DNA from 3 places in the Yersinia entomophaga genome. Region 1 is predicted to be linked to each of the others. Evidence: predicted binding sites of a transcription regulator. Region 1 holds the regulator's gene; each other region holds the start of a gene.

Region 1 (3,282 bases):
TCAATAGCATCAAAAGCGATAGGTTGATCCAGACGAATGAAAACGCCGACGGCACGCAGCGTGTCTTCCTCTAACTTGCCGTGAGGAATGGCGATGCCATTACCAATACCGGTACTGCCCATACGTTCGCGGGTTAGCACAGCGTCGAAAACGACCTGTGACGGCAAGTTAAGCTGCTTGGCAGCAAGCTCGCTGATGATTTCCAGTGCCCGTTTTTTACTCGAGCAGTGAACGGAGCTTTTGGTGCACTCGATATTTAATACCGAGTCTAATTGCATGGCTAAATCGTTGGTCATCTCATCTTTCACTTAAGCGCTGTTTCACTCCTGATGTCGGCGGCTGGTCAATCCATGTCGCCGACTCAGGTAATGTAGCGCGACTGGCTACAGTGAGTGAAGAACCTTTCCCTTTAGACTATATATCCGTTATTTTTCAAACTACTTGGTGTTGGCTGCTATCATTCACCCAATCACTTAGTGATGTAAGTTTATGAGTTTCTTTGGTTTGCGGCCTTCCTGTATCCTGAAATCTGTATGGCATATAAGTCTGGCGGTCATCATGTTCTTAATGTTGCTTTAATTTATCTTTATGTTTGTTTAATTGACGGGCTAATTTATCGATCAGACCGTCAATGGCCGCATACATATCCTGGTGTTCCGAGGTTGCATGCAACTCTCCTCCATTCACATGGACTGTCGCTTCCGCTATTTGTTGCACTTTCTCCAAGCTTAAAACCACATAGACCTGATTAATACGATCGAAGTATTGCTCAAGTTTGGCAAATTTCGTGGTAACAAATTCGCGTAAAGGTTCGGTTATCTCGACGTGATGTCCGGTAATGTTGAGCTGCATAGTGTCTTCCTTCTCTGTTCGGGTCAAACCAACTGTTTACGTTGATTGGACGGCGGGATGGATAACGACTCTCGGTATTTCGCAACGGTTCGCCGCGCCACCATAATGCCTTGCTCGCAAAGCAGGGTGGTTAGCTTGCTGTCGCTCAGTGGTTTGGCAGGGTTTTCTGCCGCCACCAACTTCTTCACCAATGCCCGGATCGCCGTAGAAGAGGCTTCGCCTCCGCTTTCGGTATTCACATGGCTGGAGAAAAAATACTTTAGCTCGAAAATACCCCGTGGGCTGTGCAGGAACTTCTGCGTAGTCACGCGGGAAATCGTCGATTCATGCATATCCACGGCCTGCGCGATATCCGCCAGTACCATGGGTTTCATATGTTCTTCACCGTTTTCAAAGAACTCAATCTGCTGTTCGACAATACAACGCGCTACTTTAAGCAGCGTTTCGTTGCGGCTTTCCAGGCTTTTAATCAGCCATTTTGCCTCTTGCAGATTACTGCGAATAAACTGACCGTCGCTGTCATTACGCGCGCTGCCACCCATGGCGGCATACTGCTGATTGATTTTCAGGCGCGGAATGCTGTCCGCGTTCAGTTCTACCGTCCAACCGCTGCGTTCTTTGCGTACGAGAACGTCAGGAATCACATACTCGGACTCACCGGTATTGATCGACTGGCCGGGGCGCGGATCCAAAGACTGAATCAGCGCGATCGCTTCTTTAAGTGTATCTTCTTTTAAGCGACTTAAGCGGATCATCGTGCGGAAATCATGGTTACCTAACAAATCCAGATAATCGCTGACGATCAACTTGGCTTCGTTCAGATAAGGCGTCTCTTTTGCATACTGAGAGAGCTGAACCAACAGACATTCCCGTAGATTGCGCGCCGCTACGCCAATAGGATCAAAATGCTGGATGCGTTTTAGCACCGCTTCCACTTCTTCTAGCGTCAGGCTTTCATCACCCATGCTTTCCAGAATATCTTCCAGCGGCACGGTGAGATAGCCAGTGTTATCCACCGCATCGACGATGGAGGTCGCGATGGCGCTATCGGTATCGGAAAACGGCGTCAGTTCCACCTGCCACATCAGGTAATCTTGCAGAGACTGGGTCGTTTCACCCTGATAAACCGGCAGTTCATCGTCGCTGTAATCATTACCCATACCTGAAGGCGTACCGGCGGTATAAATTTCATCCCAAGTCGCGTCTAACGGCAGTTCTTCCGGCATATCCTTTTGTTCAAGGGCTTCGCGGGTATCCAGATCGTCCCGCTCCTCAACCTCTTTGGCGTCGACTTCTTCGTGGACATCCGTTTGCTCAAGCAGCGGGTTGCTTTCCAGCGCCAACTGAATCTCCTGCTGAAGCTCAAGCGTAGAGAGCTGCAACAAACGGATAGCCTGTTGGAGTTGGGGGGTCATGGCCAGCTGTTGGCTGAACCTGAGTTGCAAACCTTGCTTCATAGGATTACGGCGATTTCCCTTAGTGAATCACGAACCAAAAAAACAAACATCAAAGGCGGAATTCTTCGCCTAAATAGACGCGCTTAACCTGCTCATCCGCCAGAATTTCTTGCGGCGTGCCGTGGGCGATTAAGTGCCCCTGGCTGACGATATAGGCTCGTTCACAAACGTCCAGCGTTTCCCGCACGTTATGGTCGGTAATCAGTACGCCAAGGCCACTGTCACGCAGATGCTCGATAATCTTCTTGATATCAATCACGGAAATAGGATCGACGCCTGCAAAAGGCTCATCCAGCAGGATGAATTTTGGATTAGCTGCCAGCGCGCGGGCGATTTCCACACGGCGACGTTCACCACCGGAAAGAGATTGCCCTAGGCTGTCGCGCAGATGGGTGATATGAAATTCTTCCATCAGCTCTTCAGCACGCTCTTTACGTTGTTCGCCGGACAAGTCGTTGCGAATTTCCAGCACGGCCATCAGGTTGTTATAGACGCTCAGGCGGCGGAAGATAGAGGCCTCCTGCGGCAGATAGCCAATCCCGCGACGAGCGCGTTCATGCAACGGCAGCAGACTGATATCTTCTTCATCAATCACGATACGCCCGGCGTCCCGTTGAACGATACCGACAACCATATAGAAAGTGGTGGTTTTACCGGCACCGTTTGGGCCCAGCAGGCCAACGATCTCACCGGAATTCACTTTCAGGCTAACGTCTTCGACCACTTTACGGCCTTTGTAAGCCTTAGCCAGCTTTTCTGCGATTAATGTTGCCATAAGTTTTTACTTACTCTTCTTTTGGCCGTTAGCGTTTGGGCCTTTGTCTTGTAACTGGGATGGTAATAGCACGGTGGTGACTCGCTTGCCTTTATCACTGAAGGCTTCCATTTGCTGCTCTTTCACCAGGTAGGTGATTTTGTCACCTTTGATATTGCTATCCAGCTGTTCCAGATAGGCATTACCGGTCAAAATAAC
Region 2 (3,282 bases), 140 kb from region 1:
GTAAGGGCCATGATGACTTGACGTCATCCCCACCTTCCTCCGGTTTATCACCGGCAGTCTCCCTTGAGTTCCCACCATGACGTGCTGGCAACAAAGGATAAGGGTTGCGCTCGTTGCGGGACTTAACCCAACATTTCACAACACGAGCTGACGACAGCCATGCAGCACCTGTCTCACAGTTCCCGAAGGCACCGAAGCATCTCTGCTACGTTCTGTGGATGTCAAGAGTAGGTAAGGTTCTTCGCGTTGCATCGAATTAAACCACATGCTCCACCGCTTGTGCGGGCCCCCGTCAATTCATTTGAGTTTTAACCTTGCGGCCGTACTCCCCAGGCGGTCGACTTAACGCGTTAGCTCCGGAAGCCACGCCTCAAGGGCACAACCTCCAAGTCGACATCGTTTACAGCGTGGACTACCAGGGTATCTAATCCTGTTTGCTCCCCACGCTTTCGCACCTGAGCGTCAGTCTTTGTCCAGGGGGCCGCCTTCGCCACCGGTATTCCTCCAGATCTCTACGCATTTCACCGCTACACCTGGAATTCTACCCCCCTCTACAAGACTCTAGCTTGCCAGTTTCAAATGCAGTTCCCAAGTTAAGCTCGGGGATTTCACATCTGACTTAACAAACCGCCTGCGTGCGCTTTACGCCCAGTAATTCCGATTAACGCTTGCACCCTCCGTATTACCGCGGCTGCTGGCACGGAGTTAGCCGGTGCTTCTTCTGCGAGTAACGTCAATCACTTCACGTATTAGGTGAAATGCCTTCCTCCTCGCTGAAAGTGCTTTACAACCCGAAGGCCTTCTTCACACACGCGGCATGGCTGCATCAGGCTTGCGCCCATTGTGCAATATTCCCCACTGCTGCCTCCCGTAGGAGTCTGGACCGTGTCTCAGTTCCAGTGTGGCTGGTCATCCTCTCAGACCAGCTAGGGATCGTCGCCTAGGTGAGCCATTACCCCACCTACTAGCTAATCCCATCTGGGCACATCCGATGGCGTGAGGCCCTAAGGTCCCCCACTTTGCTCTTGCGAGGTTATGCGGTATTAGCTACCGTTTCCAGTAGTTATCCCCCTCCATCAGGCAGTTTCCCAGACATTACTCACCCGTCCGCCGCTCGCCGGCAAAGTAGCAAGCTACTTTCCGCTGCCGCTCGACTTGCATGTGTTAGGCCTGCCGCCAGCGTTCAATCTGAGCCATGATCAAACTCTTCAATTTAAGATTTGTTTGATTTGCTACCGAAGTAGCGATGCTCAAAGATTACTTTCTGCAAATATGCATTCGAACCGAAGTTCAAATGTTCACTGCTTTGGTCACTCTTCAAGACTTGATATTTCTTCTGCCTGCCGAAACAGGCTTTGATATCGTCTTGCGAGTGCCCACACAGATTGTCTGATAAATTGTTAAAGAGCAGTGAGTTAGCAACCTTTCGGTGGGTAACTCGAGGTGCGCATATTACGCTTTCCTCACTCAGAGTCAACTACTTATTTCGTTGAATTTCTCTGTTCTCTTTGCCGGCCACTCAGTTACTTGATTCGCTGTGTGCCGTCTCGATGGATGCGCATTATAGGGAGTCGAATTTTTTGCACAACTCTTTTTTCGCCTTTTTCTACTGTTTGAATACTTTTCGCTCCTTACGGGTAGATCTTGCACGATCTCCGCCATTTTCGGCTCGATCCAACCGGCTGTCTGGTTGTAATTCCACCAGCAAAGGATAGTATTGCCAGTAAATTATGATCTTATTACGGGGCTTTGTTATGTCTGATTCTATTCGTCGTTACCTAAATTACACTCCGATCCTTGGCCAGAAGGTAATGATCGATAAATCGAGCGTAGTGATCGGCAATGTTTTGCTCGGTGATGACGTCAGCGTGTGGCCGTTAGTTGCTATTCGCGGCGATGTAAATCAGGTCAAAATTGGTGCTCGCACCAATATTCAGGATGGAAGCGTCTTGCATGTCACCCATCAGTCCGAATACAACCCTACAGGTCATCCTCTTATCATCGGCGAAGACGTGACCGTCGGACATAAAGCGATGCTTCACGGCTGCACGATTGGTAATCGCGTATTAGTCGGGATGGGTTCGATTCTGCTGGATGGCGCGGTTATAGAAGATGATGTGATGATTGGCGCTGGCAGTTTAGTTGCGCCCGGTAAAAGATTAGTCAGTGGTTACCTTTATATGGGAAGCCCGGCTAAGCAGATTCGTCCGTTAACCCCCGCAGAGCTGGAAGGATTGATTTACTCGGCAAACAACTATGTACGTTGGAAGGATGATTACCTGGCTGAAGAAAAGTAATACCCCCCTTCTTGTTCTCTATCTATATAGAGGGAAACAATAGACTCCCTCTATATAGACATATATCTGATGCCTAAATAAAACGACACCTATGCCAATCAGTGGCCGAGTTCTTCGCTCAAAAGCGCTAATACCGGCGTAATCTCCGGCATCACGCCATGCCAAAGATAAAACGCATGCGCCGCCTGCCCTACCAACATTCCTAAACCATCAGCATACTGCGTTGCTCCCAACGCGGAGGCCCAAGTAAGGAAGGGCGTATCTCCCTGTTGATAAAACATATCGTAACAACGAGTGTTTGGGGCAATAAGAGAAGCAGGGAGTGCGGGAACGTCGCCATGAATGCCCGAAGCTGTAGCATTAATAACAAGATCGAAGCACTGCCCTTCAAGATCTGCCATTTCTACTGCTTCTATTTCGCCAAGGTGCCTAAACACTTCGGATAACTGCTGCGCCCGACTAAAAGTTCGGTTAGTAATAACAATCTTACAACCAAAAGAAAGCAGAGGCAGGATAACGCCACGCGCAGCGCCACCGGCACCGACCAGCAGGATACGATCCTGCGGCTTGATCAGCTCCAAACGTTCCAGATCGCTGAGCAAACCGATACCATCGGTGTTATCTCCGAGTAAGCGGCCATCTTCCAAAACCTTTAAGGTATTCACCGCACCGGCAAATTCGGCACGCTCAGTTAACTCCGCCGATGCTGCATAAGCCCGCTCTTTAAATGGCGTGGTGATATTTGCACCTTTCGCCCCCTGAGCAAAAAACGTAGCCAGCGTTGTTTCGAACTCATCATGAGGAGCCAGCACCGTTCCGTAATGATGCTCAATACCCGTTTGGGCGGCAAAAAGGGCATGTATTCGCGGCGACTTACTATGGGCTATCGGATTGCCAAAAACTGCAAACGGTTGTTCCACTCTCTTTCCTTAACCTTGACGGAAACGCTCACCGGTGAGGGCATCACGAATTTCAGATGGATTTA
Region 3 (3,282 bases), 2.1 Mb from region 1:
ATGGTGACACCAGCCGCATAACCGGTGCCTCCCAGTGAAGATGCGGTAAACACGCCGGTAAGTATGCAACCTACGATACCGCAGACGCCGTGTACGCCAAATACATCACAAGTATCATCAACACGTAGCCATTTCTTCAGTAATACAACGCCCCACAACCCAGCAACGCCACCGACTAAACCAATAATCAGCGCGCCACCAACGCCCACGGTGCCCGCAGCCGGCGTAATAGCAACCAGACCCGCGATACAGCCGGAACAAGCGCCGAGCAACGATGGTTTCCCACGTAAAATCCACTCGGCAAATACCCAGGATAAAATAGCGCCAGCTGTGGCCACCACGGTATTAATAAAGGCCAATGCGGCAATTTCATTCGCTGAACTGGCAGAACCTGCGTTAAAGCCAAACCAGCCGATATACAGAATAGCGGTACCGGTAAAGACCATAGGCAAGTTGTGAGGTTTAAAGGCTTCTTTCCCAAAGCCTGCTCGTTTACCCAGCATATAGGCACCGACCAAACCGGCTACCGCGGCGTTAATATGCACCACGGTGCCACCGGCAAAGTCCAGCGCGCCATCCTGTGCCAGAAAACCGCCGCCCCACACCATATGCGCCATAGGTAAATAAGAGAAAGTCAGCCAGATCAGAGTGAAAATGAGCACCGCAGAGAAGCGGATACGTTCAGCAAAGGCACCGACAATCAACGCCACGGTAATACAGGCGAATGAAGCCTGAAACGCAACGTGAATCAATTGATAGAAAGTGCCGCTCAGGTTGGTCAAGCCAATGCCTTTCAGCATTGCCATTTCGAAACCACCGAAGAATGCGTTACCTGTGCCGAAAGCCAGACTGTAGCCGTAGATAATCCACAGTACGCAGACCAGAGCGAAAGTGACCATCACCTGTGTCATTAGCGACAGCACGTTTTTCGAACGAATCAAGCCACCGTAAAACAAAGCGATGCCTGGGATAGTCATGAACAACACCAACGCAGTGCAGATCATCATAAAGGCGTTATCGGCTTTATCAGCGACCGCAGGCGCGGCGGCCATAGCCATCGAAGGCAACATGGCTGCTGCGCTCAGGCCCCACACGGATAAACGTTTTTTCATTATCAACCCATCCCTAATCACTAAATTTGAGCCTAGAATCAGAGCGCTGCTTCGTCTGTTTCACCGGTACGAATGCGAATAACCCGTTGCAATTCGGCAACGAAAATTTTGCCATCACCGATCTTGCCGGTGTAGGCCGCTTTGCTGATGACATCAATGACTTCATCCAATTGATCATCGGCAATAGCAATGTCTATTTTGACTTTGGGCAGGAAATTAACGCTATATTCAGCCCCACGATAAAGTTCAGCATGTCCTTTCTGGCGACCAAATCCTTTCACTTCGGTTACGGTCAGCCCCTGAATACCTATGGAGGATAAGGCTTCGCGCACATCCTCAAGTTTGAATGGTTTTATTACCACGGTAACCAGCTTCATATTTGCCCCTTCTCGAATTAAGTCCGAATAACGTCTGCCGCATCAGGGATAAAGCAAAGGATGTGCCATAAATAAACTAGCGAAGAATTTATTGATAAAAAGAGGCTTGAGGATGGATTATCGACTTCAGTATAGGTGTGAATCTCACCGCAGCAGCGAGCAGTACGTTTTTTGTGCACCAAAATAGTGCCACACGCGTCACAAAAGTGCATTTCCACGAACAAGGCGGCGCAAGACGCCAGATTTTAGTGCGGGGAAGAAAATAAGCGGGCATGAATTGAATTTCAGGGGGAAAGCTCCCCCTGACAATCTGAGCTAGCTAATAGCGGCTTCTTCCGGTTCGACGGTCTCCAGTTCTTCGCTAACTAACTGCAATTGATACATTTGATAATAGCGGCCCTGTTGCGCAAGGAGTTCCTGATGCTTGCCTTGCTCCACCGCTTGTCCACGATGCAGAACTAAAATACTGTCGGCATCCACAATGGTCGACAAACGATGAGCAATCACCACCAGCGTGGTATTTTTTCGGATTAAGTGCAAAGCTTTCTGAATAGCCTGTTCCGTGCCGGAGTCAATATTGGCCGTTGCCTCGTCCAGAATCAGAATTTGCGGCGTTTGTACCAATACACGAGCCATAGCCAGTAGCTGTTTTTGTCCAACCGACAGCGTATTGCCCTGCTCCCCCAAACGAGTGTGTAATCCTTCCGGCAAGGCGCGGACCAAAGGTGCCAGTTGAACGGTTTCCAGCGTCTGCCAAACCTGTTCCTCACTGATATCACGCCCCAGTGTAATATTGGCAAAGAAAGAATCAGCCAACACCACCGGATCTTGCTGCACCATGGAGACACCCTGTCGCAGCACTTGATGAGAGAGTGTGTCAAGCGGGCGCCCATCCAGCAGAATCTCTCCCTGCTGTACCGGGTAATAGCCCATCAGCAAGTTGGCTAGCGTACTTTTCCCACTGCCGGTATGCCCGACCAATGCGACAAAGCCTCGCGACGGCACATCCAGATTGATGTGGTTTAGCACTGTTTTATCCGAACGATAAGAGAAGGAAACGTCCCGCATCCGGATATGACCGCTGGTCAGTGGATTATTATCCTGACCGTAACCTTGCTGAGCGCGATCCATCAGTTCGAATATACGTTCCCCAGCCACCACCGCCTGCTGCATGATTGATTGCTGAGAAGTTAGCTCGATTAAAGGTTCATTCAGGCGACCAAGGTAGTTAATAAACGCGTACAGTACCCCCACACCCACCGAGCCTTCTGGGCTCAACCCAAACAGTAACAACAGCCCGCAAAGTACCAATGCCGAAAACAAGCTGAGTAATGGCCGTAGCAGGAAGCCTTCTAGACGCAGAGTTTGCATTCGCGCCCTATAGTGCGCCCGATTAACGGCAGACATTCGCTCGCCAAAACGAACCTGCTGGCGGAATTGCTGAATGACCCCCATGCCGTTGATAACTTCGTTAAAACCATCGTTAATATCTGCCAGATAGGCGCGTACTCGCCGTACCACCGGCGTGCTGTAGCGTTGATAAAGCGCCATGACCACCAAAACCGCCGGAAAAATACAGATGGCAATCCACGCCATACGCCAATCGAGGCTAAACATCGCCACCAGCATCGCGCCAATTAACGCCGCACTTTTCAGCACGGTAGAAACCACCATCACATATAAATCTTTAATGACTTCGGTATCGTTAGTAACGCGAGAAATTAATTGACCGACCGGCTGAGTATCAAATGCGCTAAGCGGCTGGCGTAGTGCGGCATCCATGACTTCAATAC

The links. The regulator sigma-54, encoded in region 1, starts transcription at its own class of promoters, with help from an activator protein. The targets are predictions, from matches to a motif close to GTTGGCACANNTTTCGCTNT.
Positions count from the first base shown of each region.
Region 2: PL78_RS11155 (gamma carbonic anhydrase family protein) is a predicted target of sigma-54. The motif match lies at 1,612-1,631, and genes of this name have one in related genera.
Region 3: glnK (P-II family nitrogen regulator) is a predicted target of sigma-54. The motif match lies at 1,540-1,559, and genes of this name have one in related genera.

Region 1 is NZ_CP010029.1:2,303,580-2,306,861, reverse strand. It holds gene ptsN (PTS IIA-like nitrogen regulatory protein PtsN) at 1-296, opposite strand, end outside; gene hpf (ribosome hibernation promoting factor) at 565-852, opposite strand; gene rpoN (RNA polymerase factor sigma-54) at 876-2,309, opposite strand; gene lptB (LPS export ABC transporter ATP-binding protein) at 2,359-3,084, opposite strand; gene lptA (lipopolysaccharide ABC transporter substrate-binding protein LptA) at 3,091-3,282, opposite strand, start outside.
Region 2 is NZ_CP010029.1:2,443,350-2,446,631, forward strand. It holds rRNA gene PL78_RS11150 (16S ribosomal RNA) at 1-1,215, opposite strand, end outside; gene PL78_RS11155 (gamma carbonic anhydrase family protein) at 1,755-2,297, shown strand; gene aroE (shikimate dehydrogenase) at 2,396-3,217, opposite strand; gene tsaC (L-threonylcarbamoyladenylate synthase type 1 TsaC) at 3,227-3,282, opposite strand, start outside.
Region 3 is NZ_CP010029.1:90,978-94,259, reverse strand. It holds gene amtB (ammonium transporter AmtB) at 1-1,112, opposite strand, end outside; gene glnK (P-II family nitrogen regulator) at 1,151-1,489, opposite strand; gene PL78_RS00520 (SmdB family multidrug efflux ABC transporter permease/ATP-binding protein) at 1,805-3,282, opposite strand, start outside.